DNA from 2 places in the Aeromicrobium sp. 636 genome. Region 2 is predicted to be linked to the other one. Evidence: riboswitches for the same ligand, from Rfam matches in the RefSeq annotation. Region 2 holds a riboswitch; the other holds the start of a gene.

Region 1 (8,832 bases), 410 kb from region 2:
CCGAGACCGACGGGCGCGATCCGGGTCAGCGGCGGGACGAACGAGGCGGCCAGATCGCCGGCCGTGAAGTGGAGGACCTCGTCCAGCTCGAGCGGACGCAGCGACGACCACTCGCGCCGCAGGGACAGGACACCGTGCTTCATGGGCTCTCCGAGAGGACTGGACCGTCCGCCGCCGGGAACCGGGACGCGAAGCGCTCGGCCAGGGCGGTGATGGTCAGGGAGGGGTTCACGCCGAGGTTGGCGGGGATGACGGAGGCGTCGGCCACGTAGAGCCCGGGGTGGCCGTGGACCTCGTGGTTCGCGTCCACGACCCCGTCGGCCGCGGTCGCGCCCATCACGGCGCCACCGAGGATGTGCGCGGTGACCGACAGCCCGCCGACCGACTCGCCCAGCAGGTTCAGCGGCCGCCCACCGGAGGCCTCGGCGAAGGCGCGAGTGACCTCGTTCGCGACGGGCAGGTTGCTGGGCGGGCGCGCTCCCCCGGTCAGCCGGGACCGCAGCACCCGGCGCCACGGTCGCAGCGGCGAGCGGCGGTGGTCGAGAGCGAACTCGCTGTCGAGGCGCTGCATCGTCGTGAGGACGGTCAGCCGATTCAGGAAGCGGTGGGCGGTCATCAGGCGCAGCTGTCGCAACGGCGACCCGAGGATCGAGAGCACGACGCGGCGGGCGCGACGGCCGGGATCGTCGTCGTCGACCATCGGACCCAGCTGGGCGCGCATGTGCCAACCGCCCATGTAGCGGTTCTGCGTCGTGTGGGTGCGCTCGTCGGGACGGAAGTCGCTCGAGATCGTCGGACCGCGCGAGAGGTCGTCGCCGCGCGGCTGCAGCACGGCGGTGAGGGCCTCGGAGTTCGTCCGTACGTGCTGACCCAGCTGGTCCGAGATCCGCGACAGGGCGCCGGTCTCGCGGCAACGGTGGAGCAGCTCGACCGTGCCCAGGACGCCCGCGGCGAGGACGACCCGCCGGGCCCGGACGGTCGACTCGCGACCGCGCTCCCACGGGTGGCGTGTCACGAGCTCGTACCCGCCGTCGACGGGTCGCACCGAGACGACCTCGGTCTCGGGGCGCACCTCGACGCCGCGCTTCTCGGCCAGGAAGAGGTAGTTGAGGGTCAGCTGGTTCTTGGCGCCGTAGGGGCAACCGAGCAGGCACTCGCCGCAGAGCCGGCAGCCCGTCCGGTCGGGGCCTTCGCCATCGAAGAACGGGTCCGGCTCGGTGACGCCGGGGCGGCCGAAGAAGATCGCCGACGGCACCGGCCCGAACGTCGCCTCCGCACCGACCGCCTTCGCCGCGGAGTGGAGGTGGTCGTCCATCTCGCCGTGGTGCGGGTTCGTGACCCGGCCGAGCATCCGCGCGGCGCGGTCGAGATGGGGCGCGAGCTCGGTCTTCCAGTCGACTCCGAGGGCCGACAGAGCGGGCTCGCCGTAGAACTCGTCACCGGGTACGAGCAGGACGCCGGCCCAGACGATCGAGCCACCGCCGACACCGGACCCGCCGATGATCGCCATGTGGCGGAAGATGCGCTGCCAGAAGAACCCGCGCATCCCGGCCCGCGGCGCCCAGAGATACGCGCGCGGGTCACGCCGGGCCGCGAGCAGGTCGGCGTCGCTGAGGCGGCGGCCCTTCTCGAGCACCAGCACCGAGTGCCCGGCCTCGGTCAGACGCAGCGCGGAGACCGCTCCCCCGAAGCCACTCCCGACCACGACGACATCGGCGTCCCAGCGCCCGAGAGGATCCACGCGCTCAACCTAGTGTGAGCGCGGTCACCTCGATGCCCATTCAGGCGGTCGCCAGCGCGCGAGCCTCGGCGTGGGCCTCGTCCGAGTGGTCGTGCAGTGCCGCGAAGTCACGCAGCTCATCGCGGCCGGCCCGGGTCGCCCGCAGCGCGTTGGCGATCGCCACCAGATCGACGACCTCCTGCAGCAGCGCGCCAACGATCGCCGGGATGACGCCGAACGCGGCGACGAGCATCAGCACGACCGAGAGGGCGATACCGGCCCAGATCGACTCCTTCGCGACCCGCAGGGTGCGCTGGCCGACCGACACCGCGACCGCCGCGCGCGAGATGTCGTCCCGGACGATGACGACGTCGGCGGACTGGGAGGCGGCGGTCGAGCCACGCGCACCCATCGCGACACCGACGTCGGCCACCGCGAGGACGGGCGCGTCGTTGACGCCGTCACCGACCATCATCACCGGGCCAGGCTCGGCGTCGCGGACGATCCCGACCTTGTCCTCGGGCAGCAGTTCGGCCTCGACGCGGGTGACGCCAGCTTGGGCGGCAATGTGCGACGCGGTGGGGGCCGCGTCGCCGGTGAGGATCATCCGCTGGCGGACCCCGAGTCGGTCCAGCTCGTCGAGTGTCGCCCGGGCGTTGGCCCGGAGCCGGTCGGAGATGAGCAGGACGCCGGCGAAGACACCGTCGACGCCCACGTAGACGGCGGACTCCCCCGGCTCGAGGTCGGCGACCTCGAACCCGGTCGTGTGGTCGCGGACGAACGAGCCCTTGCCGACGACGACCTCGCGGCCCTCCAACACCGCCGTCACGCCGTGCGTCGCTATCTCGCGGGCCTCGGTTGCGGGGACCAGGCGCAGTCCGCGTGCCTCGGCCGCCTCCCGGATGGAGTCGGCCAGCACGTGACCGGAGTACTGCTCGGCCGAGCCGGTGATCCGCAGCAGCTCGTCCTCGTCGAGGAAGGGTTGCCCGTCGGCTCCAGGCGCCGGCCGGATCTCGAGCAGCTCGGGGCGGCCGTACGTCAGGGTGCCGGTCTTGTCGAAGGCTGCGGTGCGGACCCGACCGAGAGTCTCGATCGTGCCACCGGACTTGACGATGACGCCGTTCTTCGCGGCACGGGACATGCCCGCCAGGAAGGCCACGGGAGCCGCGATCAGCAGCGGGCACGGGGTGGCGACGACGAGCACCTCGGCGAAGCGGACGGGATCGCCCGAGAGCCACCAGGCGAGGCCGCCGATCAGGTAGGCGACGATCGTGAACGGCACGGCGTAGCGATCGGCCAGGCGCACCATCGGCGCGCGGGACTCGGAGGCTTCCCGCACCAGGGAAAGAATGCGGGAGTACTGCGAGTCCTGGGCGGTCGCCGTCGCCTCGAGCACCACGGCGCGTTGGCCGTTGAGCACGCCGGAGAGGATCTCGTCGCCGGTCCGCCGGCTGACGGGAAGCGGCTCGCCGGTCAGCGACGACTCGTCGAAGCCGGCCTCGATCGCGTGTCCGTCCGAGTCGGTGGAGAGGATGCCGTCAACCGGCACCACCTCGGCAGGCCGCACCAGCAGCCGATCGCCGACGGAGATGCTCTCCATCGCGACGTCGCGCGTCGTGCCGTCGGGCAGCAGCAGGTGGGCGACTTGCGGCGCGCGTTCCAGGAGAGCCGAGAGGCTCCGCTTCGCCCGCCCGGCCGCGTAGTCCTCGAGCGCCTCGCCGCCGGTGAACATCAGGCACACGACCAACGCTGCGAGGTACTCCCCGACGAGCAGGGTCGAGGCGATGGCCGTCACGGCCAGGATGTCGATGCCCCAGTGCCCGTGCAGGAGGTCCTTGACCATCCCGATCGAGACCTTGACCAGGACGACTGCGCCGAACACCGAGGCGAACCATTGGGCGGCGTCAGGGGCTCCGGAGAGCTCGAGCGCCAAGGTGCCTGCCAATGCCGCCAGGGTGGCGACGACCCACGGATGAGCCTTGGCCAGCTCCCAGGTCCTCATGTTTGTCGCCTCGCCCCCGCGCGTTCTCGGATCGGATCACCCAACATTCCAGAATACGCGGTCATTGCAGCAGATCCACGCATCGCGGCGGTCGCCGGTCAATTCCAAAAGGGATATTTGTCGGCGCATCTGCGTAGGTTTCCACCCGAGGTCAAGAGAGCCACCCACGCCTCCGGACAGTGGTGGCCGGCAACCGCGTCGCCCGACACGGTGCCTTCCGGAGAAGACCAGGGCCGTCCCGACCGGGACGACCAAGTCGGGCACATCCGTGCCCTCGAGAGAGGAGCCACCATGGCCGAACACCGCACCCGCGACGAACTGAACGAGTTGTTGCGCCACGCGCACTTCATCGCCGTCGGCAAGGGGCACACCGCGAGGTACGTCGAGAAGAACTACCCCGGCTGGCACTGGAACGAGCTGATCGCGATCCTTCGCATCGGCGGGGTGCTGCGCAAGGACGAGAACGAGCGACTCCGGTGCGACCCGAAGGTCGTCGGCGTCCGGTTCGGACGTGGCTCGACGTTCCACGTCGAGTGGGACTGGATGGCCTGATCCACCGCACAGTCGCGACTCAGGCTCGGTGGACCTTCCAGACGCCCATCATGAACAGGCTGATCGCCGAGAGGATGCCCAAGGCCGTCCAGCCGACGACGGTGGCGGACTCCGTTCCGAACTCGACCGGTCCCAGGCTCAGGAGCGCGATGACGGAGCTCACCCAGGCGGCGAGGGCCACGAGCATGCCGATGGTGAGGACGATGCCGCCGAACTTGGACGGCTTGGTCTTCTCCTGGTGGGCTTGGTCCTGCGCTGATCCCACGTGAGGGACGTGCAGATGAGGCACATGCAGTGAGAGGGCCATGACGCACTCCGATCGGTAGAGGTCGCATCGACGAGCCGATCATTCGACAGTACGCCCGCATCTTCCTGGCGCAACAGGTCAAACGCCGTGGGATCAGCGCTGGACCTTCGACGTTGCGAGGGTTGCCGATGAGGTTCGTGACGTCGGTCCTTCCCCTGTGATGCAGAGTTCACCGAGTCCCGGCGAGCAGGGTTCGGGTGGGACACCCCATGGCGCGCCCGGGACCGGCATGCTTGCGCCATGACGAATCTGCACGACAACCGCTATGTCGCGTTGGCCCGCCTGGTTCGCCGCTACGGACGCTCCGACCTGCTGTCCGGAACCCAGCTCGACGAGTTCGACATCGACGACGAGACGCCGCTCGGCGACGCCGAGCGCGCGCAGGCGTTCGCGGACGACCTGGAGAAGATGGGGCCGACCTTCATCAAGCTCGGCCAGCTGCTCTCGACGCGGTTCGACCTGCTGCCCGCGTCGTACACGACCGCGCTGGAGCGGCTGCAGGACGAGGTCGAGCCGATCGACTTCGACACCGTGCGTGAGGTCGTCGAGACCGAGCTCGGCGCCACGCTCAAGGAGCGGTTCAGCGACTTCGACGTCAAGCCCCTCGCCGCGGCGTCGCTCGGCCAGGTCCACCGCGCGGTCCTGCGCAACGGGCGCGAGGTCGTCGTGAAGGTGCAGCGACCTCACGTTCGCGAGCTCGTGCGCGAGGACATGAAGGTGCTGGGTCGCCTGGCGCGCCTGGCCGACCGCCGGACCGAGATCGGGCGCAGCTTCGGCTTCGGTCAGCTGCTCGACCAGTTCCGCCGCTCGCTCGCCGGCGAGCTGGACTACCGCCGCGAGGCCCGCAACCTGGTCACCTTCGGCGAGCTGACCGCCCCGTACGACCTGCTCGTCGTGCCGCAGCCGGTCGAGCCGTACACGACCTCGAAGATCCTGACGATGGACTTCGTCGAGGGCCGCAAGGTCACCGACATCGGCCCACTGGGACTCACCGACGTCGACGCCCGCCCGATCGTCGAGCAGCTCTTCAGCGCGTACCTGCACATGATCCTCGACGCCGGGGTGCTGCACGCCGACCCGCACCCGGGCAACCTGCTGCTCACCCCCGACGGACGCCTGGCCCTGCTCGACCTCGGCATGACGGCCTCGGTCCCCCCACGCATCCAGCACGACATCATCAAGCTGCTGCTGGCCATCAGCGACGGGGACGGCGAGGAGACCTCGTCGATCCTGGCCGCCATGGGCCACCCACTCGACTCGTTCGAGGCCGGCCCGTTCCGCAGCGACGTCGCCCACCTGGTCTCCGAGGCGATCGCCAGCGGCGCGGACGTCGCGGTCGGCGCCGTGCTGGTCGATCTCAGCCGGGTGTCCGGCGCGCACGGGCTGCGCCCGCCGGCCGAGATGTCGATGGTGGGCAAGGCGTTGCTGAACCTCGACCAGGCCACCTCGCACCTGGATCCCGGCTTCTCGCCCACCGACGCCATCCGCGAGAACGCGACCGACATCTCGGCCGCCGGCCTGAAGATGTCGCCCGGCGGCATCGTTGCCGCCGCCATCGAGTCGAAGAACTTCGTGGAGCACCTGCCCGAGCGCGCGAACCGCATCATGGACTCGCTCGCCGACGGCGAGTTCCGCGTCAAGGTCGACGCGATCGACGAGCAGCGACTCCACACCGTGATCCAGCGGGTCGCCAACCGCGTCACGCTCGGCATCATCATCGCGGCCACCATCTTGGGTGCCGCCCTGATGATGCGCGTGCCGTCGAGCTGGACGGTGCTGGGCTACCCGGGCCTCGCGATGCTCTTCTTCCTGTTCGCCGTCTGCGGCGGCATCGCCATGGCGGCCTGGATCGTCATGACGGACCGCAAGGTCGCGCGCACGGACCGCACGGCCGGACCCCCGCGGCCGAGCTGATCGCGCGGAGCGCGGGAACCTGATTGACTGGCCGTGAACAAACGTTCACGCCCCAGCCCCGAACGGATCCCGTGACTGTCTCGACGTCCTCCCCGACCACCATCGCCCAGCCGCCGGAAGCACCGAGGCGCAGCGCCGCGCTCATCGTGGCGACCCTGTCGCTGTGCGGCATCGTCGTCTCGTTGCAGCAGACGCTCCTGCTGCCGCTGCTGCCGATGCTTCCCGACCTCCTGGACGCCTCGGCAGACAGCACCTCGTGGCTCGTGACCGCGACTCTCCTGACGGGCGCGATCGCCACCCCGACCGTGACGCGCCTGGCCGACATGTACGGCAAGCGCCGGATGATGGTCCTGACCCTGGCGATCTCGGTCCTCGGATCGATCCTCGGTGCCTTCAGCGAGGACCTGGTGCTGCTGATCGTCGCTCGGGCACTGCAGGGCGTCGGCATGGCGGTCGTCCCGGTCGGCATCGCGATCATGCGTGACGAGTTGCCGCGTGAACGCATCCCGCTCGGCGTGGCGCTCATGAGTGCCACGCTCGCGATCGGCGCCGGCGTGGGACTCCCCCTGTCCGGCCTCATCTCCGAGCACCTGGACTGGCACGCGATCTTCTGGGCGACCGGCGCGGTCGGGATCGCCCTGCTCATCGCGGCCATGGTGGTGCTGCCCGAGTCCCCCGTCCGCACCCGAGGCAGCTTCGACTTCCGCGGCGCCCTGCTGCTGTCGGCCGCCCTCACCGCCCTCATGCTGGCGCTCTCCAAGGGCTCGCACTGGGGCTGGAGCTCGCCGACGACGCTGGGTCTGGTCGCCGGCGGCGGCGTGCTGCTCGCGATCTGGGTCCCGGTCGAGCTGCGGACGCCGAGCCCCCTGGTCGACCTGCGCGTCTCCTCCCGACGTTCCGTCGTCCTGGTGAACTCCGCCTCCGTGCTCGTCGGGTTCGCGATGTTCGCCAACATGCTGCTCACGACCCAGCTGCTGCAGATGCCCGAGGCCAGCGGCTACGGGCTGGGGCTCGGGATCCTCGAGACCGGTTGGTGGATGGTCCCCAACGCGGCCGCCTTCGGCCTCATGGCACCCGTCTCGGCCTGGCTCACGCGGCGCTTCGGGCCGCAGGTGACGGCGTTGTCGGGCGCGCTCCTCATGGGTGTCGCCTATGCCGCACGCGTGTTCCTCAGCGACGACCTCGCCCAGGTCGTGATCGGATCGGTCGCGGTCGGCGTCGGCACCGCGATGGTCTACGGCGCGTTGCCGACGATGATCATGCGCGCCGTGCCGGTCACCGAGACGGCTTCGGCCAACGGACTCAACGTGTTGCTGCGGTCGATCGGCACCACGAGCGCCAGCGCCATCGTCGCCGCGGTCACCTCCGCGTCCGTCGTGACGATCGTCGGCGAGGAGGCGACGAGCGAAGGCGCGATCAGGCTGCTGTTCTGGCTCGCCGCGGCTGCGGCGCTGGTCGGCGCGGCCGTCCTCTTCCCGACCCTGGGGATGCAGGACTTCGCACCCGAGGCGGATCGTTCCGGGACCGCGACCTCCAGCCGTCCCAACTGCGTGGTGCATGGCAAGGTCGTCGACGCGAACGCCCGCCCCGTGCGCAACGCCGTCGTGACGGTCCTGACCATGGAGGGTGCGGCCGTCGACTGGGGCCACGCCGATTCGGAAGGGCAGGTCGCGGTGGCCGTGCCCGGCCACGGTGACTACTTCATCGTGACGTCCGCCGATGGCTGGCAGCCGCGCTCGCGCATCGTCACCGTCGACGTGGAGACCGGACTGCCGCCCCTGGTGCTGCGCGATCGACTCACCCTCGAGGGCACGATCACCGACGCGGACGGCGTCCCGATCGAGGGGGTGCTCGTGATCCTGACCCATCACGCGGGCGAGGTCGTGACCTCGACCCGCACCGACCACGAGGGGCGGTACGCGGTGCCACGTCCGCCGAACGGGCGCTACGTGCTCAGCGCCATCTGCGACACCGGAGCGACCGGCGCTCGCCCGGTCACCGTCTGGGAGGCCAACCGCACCGCGGACCTCACCTTGGGGACCCCCCTCGCATGACCGCTCCCACCGATCCGGCCGAGCTGAGGGCCGCGGTGTGGCGTGCGGCGGGCGACCTCTTCGCGCGCAAGGGCTTCGGCGAGGTGACGATCCGCGAGATCGCGGCGCTGGCCGGCACCTCTCCCTCGCTCGTCATGAAGGTGGCCGGCAGCAAGGAGCAGCTGTTCCACCGCACGGCAACGATCGCCGCACCGGAGTTGCCGGACGTTCCCGTCTCCGCACTCGGGACGGCGCTCGTCGCCGAACTGGTCGACCGCCAGCGGCGCGGAGATCTGGAGCACCT
Region 2 (8,832 bases):
CAGCAGGGACACGCCCTTGGGGGTGTACGCGTACTTGTGCAGGTCCACCGAGATGCTCGTGACACCGGGCACCGCGAAGTCCCACGGGGCCGCGTCGGGCATCCACGGCAGGATCCAGCCGCCGATGCAGGCGTCGACGTGCAGACGCAGGCCGCGCTCGCGCGTGACGGCGGCGAGTTCCTCGATCGGGTCGATCACGCCGTGGGCGTAGGAGGGTGTCGACGCCGCGACCAGGACGACCCGGTCCCCGAGGCGATCGATCGTCTCGGTCATGGCGGCGACGTCGGCACGGTGCTCGGCCCCGACCGGCACGGCGACGAGCTCGACACCGAAGTAGTGCGCGGCCTTGGCGAAGGCGGCATGGATCGTGCTGGGCACGACCATCGCGGGTCGCTCGACGCGGGCGGCGTCCCGGGCGGTCTGGACCGCCAGCAGGATCGACTCGGTGCCGCCGGACGTGACCGTCCCGACGACCGCGTCCCCCGCGTGCAGGTGTGTCCGCGCGAACGCCACGAGGTCCGCCTCCATCGACAGCAGGCTCGGGAAGGCGGTGGGGTCGAGCCCGTTGGCCGACGCGTACATCGCCAGCGCCTGACGGCCGACCTCGTCGGCGGCAGCCAGGCCCGAGTCGTAGACGTAGGCCAGCGTCCGGCCACCGTGCGTGGGCAGGTCCTGGCGGCGCCGCTCGGACAGCTCGGCGAGAATCTGGTCAGGTGACATCGGCGCTCCTGAGGCGGTCGTCCAGGCGGTAGCCCCGCAGCAGCACGAGGCTCAGCACCGTGAGTGTGGCGGGGATGAGGGAGAAGCCCAGGGCGATCGCCAGGCGTGCGCTGTCGGGCTGGGTGACGGTCTCGCCGCCGGTCGACGAGACGTAGCCGCCGGCCGTCAGCGCCAGGGCGAGGATGCCCGGACCGAGGGCCAGGCCCAGCGTCTCGCCGGCGGTCCACACACCGGTGAACACGCCGACCCGGTTGGCGCCGCTGCGTCGCGCATCGTCGGCGGCGACGTCCGGCAGCATCGCCATGGGGAACACCTGGGCGCCCGCGTACCCGATGCCGACGAGGGCCGCGGCGACGTACGTGACGGCGACCCAACCGGCATGGGCGCTGAGCAGGGCGACCATCCCGGCGATGAGGAAGCCGGTGGCGAAGACGTATCCCGAGCGCTTGCCGCGCGTGGCGGCGTACCGCTCCCACAGCGGCGTCACGAGCAGTGCCGGGCCGACGAAGGCCACGAACAACAGCGTGTTCGCCGCCGCACTGTCCAGCAGGTGGTCGGCGACGTAGGCGACGCCGGCCAGCACGGTGCCGATGGCGGCGGCCTGCACCACGAAGGTCAGCAGCACGGCGCGGAAGTCCGGGTTGGCGCCGACGAGCCGCAGTTGGTCGGAGAACGTTCCCGTCGCGGTCTCACCGGGGTGGTCGGGGGCGCCGCGGGTGCCCCACCAGGAGCCCAGGACGCCGATCGCGATGATGACACCGACGTACGCACCCATGGCGGCGTGGCCGAACTCGTCGGCGACGATCGGCGCGGTGGCGCCCGAGACCAGGATCGCGAGCGCGAGCACCACGACCCGCCAGGTCATCAGCCGCGTCCGCTCGCCGTAGTCCAGGGTCAGCTCCGCGGGCATCGCGACGTACGGCACCTGGAAGAACGCGTAGGCGCTCGCGCAGCCCAGGAAGGCCACGGCCACCCAGGCGGCGCCCAGCGCCTGCGGGTCGGCGGGGCCGGCGAACATGACGGCGAACAGCACCGCCAGGGTCAGGCCGGCCCGGACGAGGAACGGACGGCGGCGTCCCCCGGGGTGCCGCGAGCGGTCGCTGATCCGGCCCGCGATCGGGTTGAGCACGACGTCCCACGCCTTGGGCGCGAAGACCAGCACGCCCGCCAGCGCCGTCCCGATGCCGATCGTGTCGGTCAGGTACGGCAGGAGCAGCAGGCCCGGCACGGTGCCGAACGTGCCCGTCGCGACGCTGCCGAGGGCATAGCCGCGTCGGACCCGCGCCGGGAGCTGCGTCGTCACCCGTCCGAGGGCTCGATGTCGCGGACGGCGGCCAGCTCGTCGAGGAAGGTCTTGGCCCAGCGCACGATGTCGTTCTCCATGACCTGCTTGCGCAGGGCGCGCATGCGCTTGCGCAGGTCGACGGGGCTGGCCTGCATCGCGTCGACCATCGCCTGCTTCATGCCGTTGATGTCGTGGGGATTGACCAGGAAGGCCTGTCTGAGCTCGCCCGCGGCACCGGCGAACTCGCTCAGGACCAGGGCGCCGCGGTCGTCCCAGCGCGTGGCGATGTACTCCTTCGCCACGAGGTTCATGCCGTCGCGCAGCGGGGTGACGACCATGACGTCCGCAGCGCGGTACATCGCGGCCATCTCCTCGCGGGGGAAGGACGCGTGCAGGTACTGGATCGGCTGCTGGCCGATGCGTCCCATGTCGCCGTTGATGCGGCCGACCAGCCGATTGATGTCGTCGCGCAGGATGCGGTACTGCTGGACCCGCTCGCGCGAGGGGGTCGCGACCTGGACGAACACGGCGTCGTCGACGTCGATCACGCCGTCGCTGACGAGCTCGCCGAACGCACGCAGGCGCTGGGGCAGGCCCTTGGTGTAGTCGAGCCGGTCGATGCCGATCAGGACGTGGCGCGGGTTGCCCAGGCTGTCGCGGATCTCCTGGGCCCGGGCGATCACCTCGGGTGTGCGCGAGAGCTGCTCGAACCCGCGCGCGTCGATCGAGATCGGGTAGGCCTTCGCGATGACCTTGCGGCCGTCGGGCAGGAAGACGGTGTCCTTCACGGTGCGGTGGCCGACGCGCTGGCGGACCAACCGGGCGAAGTTCTGGGCGCCGCCGGGCATCTGGAAGCCGACGAGATCGGCGCCCAGCAGGCCCTCGAGGATCTGGCGACGCCACGGCAGCTGCTGGAACAGCTCGGTCGGGGGGAAGGGGATGTGCAGGAAGAACCCGATCAACAGGTCGGACCGCAGCTCGCGCAGCATCTGGGGCACGAGCTGGAGCTGGTAGTCCTGCACCCACACGATCGCGCCCGGAGCGGCCAGCGAGGCCGCCTTCTCGGCGAAGCGCCGGTTCACGGTGACGTAGGCGTCCCACCACTCGCGGTGGTACTCCGGCGTGACGACCACGTCGTGGTAGAGCGGCCACAGGGTGCCGTTGGAGAACCCCTCGTAGTAGTCCTCGACCTCCTGCTCGGACAGCGGGACCGGGACGAGGCGCAGGCCGTCGTGGACGAACTCGGGCAGGTCCTCGTCGGACGCGCCGTGCCAGCCGATCCAGGCTCCGCCCTTGACCTTCATCACGGGCTCGAGGGCGGTCACGAGGCCGCCGGGGGACTTGCGCCAGGACACCTCGCCGTCGGGACCGACGAGACGGTCGACGGGGAGGCGGTTGGCGATCACGAGGAAGTCGGTCTGCTCGGGCGCCATGGGCCCACCCTAGATGAGAACGGGCGCACGCGCGTGGGACTGACGGGCGTCCGGGCGTCGATTCGCCGACATGAATGACAACCGTGTGATTCCGCCGGTACCATCGAGCCATGGCAGCGGTGGAGAGTCACGACCCGGTGGTCCACGAGGGCACATTGTCCGATCGCGACCGCGAGATGCTCGAGCTCGAGCGGCTGTGGTGGAAGTACGCCGGCGCCAAGGAGCAGGCGATCCGCGACAAGTTCGACATGACCGCCACGCGCTACTACCAGATCCTCAACGCGCTGATCGACTCCGAAGAGGCGCTCGCGCACGACCCCCTGCTCGTCAAGCGGCTCCGTCGCCTGCGCTCGCAGCGTCAGCGCCAGCGTCAGGCCCGCCGCACCGGCTCCGACCGCTGAGGTGGAGCACGAGCCCGAGCCCGAGCGTCCCGAGGATCGTCGTGACCTCGGCCGTCCCCGGCCCACGTGGTCGCTGATCGTCCTGCCGGCCGTCTGGCTCGTCCTGGGTGCTCTCGGGGGTGTGGCCATCATCAGCGTCGTCCGCAGCGACGACCCCCCGGCCGCGTCCGCCGAGGTGTCGAAGGGCGCCAGCGCCGAGCCCACGGCCACCAAGAAGCCGAAGGCGCAGAAGTCCGAGAAGTCCGAGCCCACGGCGAAGGCGACGAAGAAGCCCAAGCCGGAGCCCACGACCGAGCCGACCGTCGAGCCCACCGCGACCCGCTCGATCGCGGTCGGCGTCTACAACCAGATCGGCATCGGCGGTCTGGCCGCCCGGGTCGCCGGGCAGGCCCGGGGTGCCGGCTGGAACGTCGCGGCGGTCTCCGACTGGCGCGGCAGCGTGCCACAGGACACGGTCTACTTCCCCGCGGGACAGCAGGCCGAGGCCGCGCTGCTGGGTCAGGACCTGGGCATCGTCCGGCTCATGCCCGCCACCGCGAACATGTCCTCGTCGTCGCTCACCGTCGTGCTGGCCAGCCCCCGGTGAGCTTTCGTGCCGCGCCATAATGGGGACATGACCGACCCGGGGCAGATGCTGCTGGCCCTCGACTTCGACGGAACACTCGCTCCGATCGTGGAGGACCCGGAGGCGGCGTACATCCACCCGAAGTCGCTGGACGCCCTGCGTCGTCTCGGGCCCGTGCTGGGCGCGATCGTGATCATCACCGGGCGCCCGGTCGACCAGGTCCGCCGACTCGGCCGGTTCGAGGAGGGCCCCGGTCTGGAGCACCTCGTCGTCTTCGGGCAGTACGGAGCCGAGCGCTGGGACGCGGCCACCGGCCAGGTCCGCCGCCCCAGCCGCCCGCAGGGCGTCTCCGACCTCGCCGACTGCCTGCCGCAGTGGCTCGAGGACCATGGCGCCTCGCGGATCCGTGTCGAGGACAAGGGACTGGCCATCGCGCTGCACACCCGCGGGGTCGCCCCGGGTCTGCTCGACGAGTTGCGACCCCAGATCGAGGCGCTCGCCGCCGAGGTCGGTCTGCACCTCGAGCCGGGTCGCCAGGTCATCGAGTTGCGTGCGTCGGGCTCGGACAAGGGCCAAGCGCTGCGCCGGGCGATCGAGCCGACGCAGCCCCACATCGTCATGTACGCCGGTGACGACCTCGGCGACCTCCCCGCCTTCGAGGAGGGACTCGCGTTGCGCGCCGACGGCATCGACGTCACGCTGGTGTGCTCGGCCTCGGCCGAGCAGGATGCGCTGGTGCCGCTCGCGGACGTCGTCCTCGACGGCCCCGACGCCGTCGCGACGTGGCTGAACGAGTTGGCCGACTCGCTCGTGCCCGCCTGACCGGTCACCGCGCCTGCCGCACCTCACCGCGTCCGTCTCATCACTTGGACGTAGTAGACGTATCGTGAGACGCCGTCCTACGCTGAACCCACTCATCCCGAGGGGCAGAGGGACACGGCCCGACGAAGCCCCAGCAACCAGCCGATCACCGGCCAGGTGCTAATTCCGTCCGTGGCCGAACGCCGGCCCGGAGAGATGAATGGAGCCTTCGTGAGCGTCACGACCCCGGACCAGACCACCACCCCCCTGCGTGAGGGCGCCTTCGGCAAGGCGACGTGCCTGAAGTGCCGCGAGTGCGGAGCGACGCGCGAGCTCGGCCCGCACTACGCCTGTTACGAGTGCTTCGGTCCGCTCGAGATCGGCTACGAGTTCGGCACCGTCACCCGCGAGCAGATCGAGGCCGGGCCCGCGAACATCTGGCGCTACAAGGCGCTGCTGCCCGTGCCGGACGACATCGAGACCAGCCCCAACCTCGAGCCCGGCTTCACCCGGCTGCTCGACGCGCGCAACCTCGCCGCCGAGCTGGGCCTGACGCGACTGTGGGTCAAGGACGACAGCACCAACCCGACCAACTCCTTCAAGGATCGCGTCGTGGCCTGTGCGCTGAGTGCCGCGCGCGAGTTCGGCAGCAAGGTCTTCGCCTGCCCGTCCACCGGCAACCTGGCGAACGCGGTCGCCGCGGCCGGGGCCCGCGCCGGCATCCGCACCGTCGTGTTCATCCCGAGCGACCTCGAGACGCCCAAGCAGGTCAACTCGGCGATCTTCACCGACAACCTCGTGGCCGTCGACGGCACGTACGACGACGTCAACAAGCTCGCCAGTGAGATCGCCGGTGAGGACCCGGGCTGGGCGTTCGTCAACGTGAACGTCCGGCCGTTCTACGCCGAGGGCTCCAAGACCCTCGGCTACGAGATCGCCGAGCAGCTGGGCTGGCGACTCCCGGACCAGGTGGTCATCCCGGTCGCGTCGGGCTCGCAGCTGACCAAGGTGCACAAGGCCTTCCGGGAGCTCGTCGAGCTCGGGCTGGTCGAGGACAAGCCCTGCCGGATCTTCGGCGCGCAGGCCCGGGGCTGCAATCCCGTCGCGACCGCCTTCAAGGATGGCGTCGACGCGATCCGCCCGGTCAAGCCCGACACGATCGCCAAGTCGCTGGCGATCGGCAACCCCGCCGACGGCGTCTACGTGCTCGACATCGCGCGAGCCACCCAGGGCGCCGTCGAGGAGGTCGACGACGAGCAGATCCGCGACGCGATCGTCCTGCTGGCGCGCACGGAGGGGATCTTCACCGAGACCGCCGGCGGCACCACGGTGGCCGTGTTGAAGAAGCTCGTCGAGACCGGGCAGCTCGACCCGTCGCTCGAGACCGTCGTGATCAACACCGGCCACGGCCTCAAGACGCTCGACGCCGTCGCCGGCTCGGTCGGTCCGCGAGCGACCATCGCCCCCACCTACGACGCCTTCACCGCGGCCGGCATCGCCTGATCCGTCCGACCCACCCCTTCTTCTGAGGAGCACCCCATGGCCGTGTCCGTCCGTATCCCCACCATCTTGCGCAGCTACACGAACGACGAGTCCCAGGTCAGCGCCGAGGGCGAGAACCTCAGCGCCGTGATCGAGTCGCTCGAGGCGACCTACCCCGGCATCCGGGCGCGGATCGTCGACGAGGACGGCAAGTTGCGCCGGTTCGTGAACGTGTACGTGGCGGAGGAGGATGTCCGTTTCGCCGACGGTCTCGACACCCGCACGGTCGACGGCACGCAGATCTCGATCATCCCGGCGGTCGCCGGCGGCTGCTGAGCCACCGATCGCCGGATCCGATTCACGCTGCGGCCACGGCTGGCGATACGCTGGAGGTGGGTCCGGCCGCGGGCCTTTTCGCGCAGAACAGGTGGTCACATGGTGCATGGCACCGTCAAGTGGTTCAACTCCGACAAGGGGTACGGCTTCATCGCCGTCGACGGCCAGGACGACGTGTTCGTCCACTGGTCGAAGATCGCGATCAACGGCTTCAAGACCCTCGAGGACGGTCAGACCGTCGAACTCGAGGTCGTCGACGGCCCGAAGGGACGCGAGGCCGAGAACGTGCAGCCTCAGCACTGACGGGCTGGATCGGCCCCGGTGCGGGGTGGCTTGAGTTGTGGTGATTAGCACTCGTATAGTGAGAGTGCTAGATCCACTTCTACCCATTGTCGGAGACACGCACCCATGGCTAAGTCCATCGCATTCAACGAAGAAGCCCGGCGCGGGCTCGAGCGCGGCATGAACCAGCTCGCCGACGCCGTGAAGGTCACCCTCGGCCCGAAGGGCCGCAACGTCGTCCTCGAGAAGAAGTGGGGAGCCCCCACGATCACGAACGACGGCGTCTCCATCGCCAAGGAGATCGAGCTCGAGGACCCCTACGAGAAGATCGGCGCCGAGCTCGTCAAGGAAGTCGCCAAGAAGACTGACGACGTCGCCGGTGACGGCACCACGACGGCCACCGTCCTGGCCCAGGCGCTCGTGCGCGAGGGTCTGCGCAACGTGGCCGCCGGCGCCAACCCGATGGGCCTGAAGAAGGGCATCGAGACCGCGGTCGAGGCCATCAGCGCCCAGCTGCTGGACATGGCCAAGGACGTCGAGACCAAGGAGCAGATCGCCTCCACCGCGTCCATCTCGGCCGCCGACCCGACGGTCGGCGAGATCATCGCCGAGGCCATGGACAAGGTCGGCAAGGAAGGCGTCATCACGGTCGAGGAGTCGAACACGTTCGGCCTCGACCTCGAGCTGACCGAGGGCATGCGGTTCGACAAGGGTCACCTGTCGGGCTACTTCGTCACCGATCCCGAGCGCATGGAGACGGTCCTCGAGGATCCGTACATCCTGATCGTCAACAGCAAGATCAGCACCGTGAAGGACATGGTCCCGGTGCTGGAGAAGGTCATGCAGACCGGCAAGCCGCTGGCGATCATCGCCGAGGACGTCGAGGGCGAGGCCCTGGCCACCCTCATCGTCAACAAGCTCAAGGGCACCTTCAAGTCGGTCGCCATCAAGGCCCCCGGCTTCGGTGACCGCCGCAAGGCCATGCTGACCGACATCGCGATCCTCACCGGTGGCGAGGTCATCAGCGAGGAGGTCGGTCTCAAGCTCGAGAACGCCGATCTGACCCTGCTGGGCACGGCGCGCAAGGTCGTCACGTCCAAGGACGAGACCACCATCGTCGAGGGTGGCGGCGACGAGGCCCAGATCGCCGGCCGCGTGGCCCAGATCAAGGCCGAGATCGAGAACAGCGACTCGGACTACGACCGCGAGAAGCTCCAGGAGCGCCTCGCCAAGCTGGCCGGCGGCGTGGCCGTCATCAAGGTCGGCGCGGCCACCGAGGTCGAGCTCAAGGAGCGCAAGCACCGCATCGAGGACGCCGTTCGCAACGCGAAGGCGGCCGTCGAGGAGGGCATCGTCCCCGGTGGTGGCGTCGCGCTGGTCCAGGCCAGCAAGGCCGCGTTCGAGAAGCTCGAGCTCACCGGTGACGAGGCGACCGGCGCGAACATCGTGCGCCTGGCTGTGTCGGCCCCGCTGAAGCAGATCGCCATCAACGCGGGCCTCGAGGGCGGAGTCGTGGCCGAGAAGGTC

What was found. A riboswitch is a leader RNA that binds a small molecule or an ion and turns the genes downstream of it on or off. The one in region 2 is predicted to bind S-adenosylmethionine.
Region 1: another riboswitch for S-adenosylmethionine. It lies ahead of GL325_RS09390 (hypothetical protein); the one in region 2 lies ahead of thrC (threonine synthase).

The regions. Positions count from the first base shown of each region.
Region 1 covers NZ_WNJU01000002.1:566,755-575,586, reverse strand. Annotated here, with positions in the region: gene GL325_RS09405 (hypothetical protein) at 1-143, opposite strand, end outside; gene GL325_RS15985 (GMC oxidoreductase) at 140-1,741, opposite strand; gene GL325_RS09395 (heavy metal translocating P-type ATPase) at 1,782-3,722, opposite strand; SAM riboswitch class IV at 3,872-3,986, shown strand; gene GL325_RS09390 (hypothetical protein) at 4,014-4,274, shown strand; gene GL325_RS09385 (hypothetical protein) at 4,294-4,539, opposite strand; gene GL325_RS09380 (AarF/ABC1/UbiB kinase family protein) at 4,822-6,495, shown strand; gene GL325_RS09375 (MFS transporter) at 6,567-8,549, shown strand; gene GL325_RS09370 (TetR/AcrR family transcriptional regulator) at 8,546-8,832, shown strand, end outside.
Region 2 covers NZ_WNJU01000002.1:157,035-165,866, forward strand. Annotated here, with positions in the region: gene GL325_RS07375 (aspartate aminotransferase family protein) at 1-720, opposite strand, end outside; gene GL325_RS07380 (MFS transporter) at 710-2,023, opposite strand; gene GL325_RS07385 (trehalose-6-phosphate synthase) at 2,020-3,438, opposite strand; gene GL325_RS07390 (DUF3263 domain-containing protein) at 3,549-3,839, shown strand; gene GL325_RS07395 (LytR C-terminal domain-containing protein) at 3,841-4,425, shown strand; gene otsB (trehalose-phosphatase) at 4,453-5,226, shown strand; SAM riboswitch class I at 5,316-5,428, shown strand; gene thrC (threonine synthase) at 5,437-6,708, shown strand; gene GL325_RS07410 (MoaD/ThiS family protein) at 6,745-7,023, shown strand; gene GL325_RS07415 (cold-shock protein) at 7,123-7,326, shown strand; gene groL (chaperonin GroEL) at 7,432-8,832, shown strand, end outside.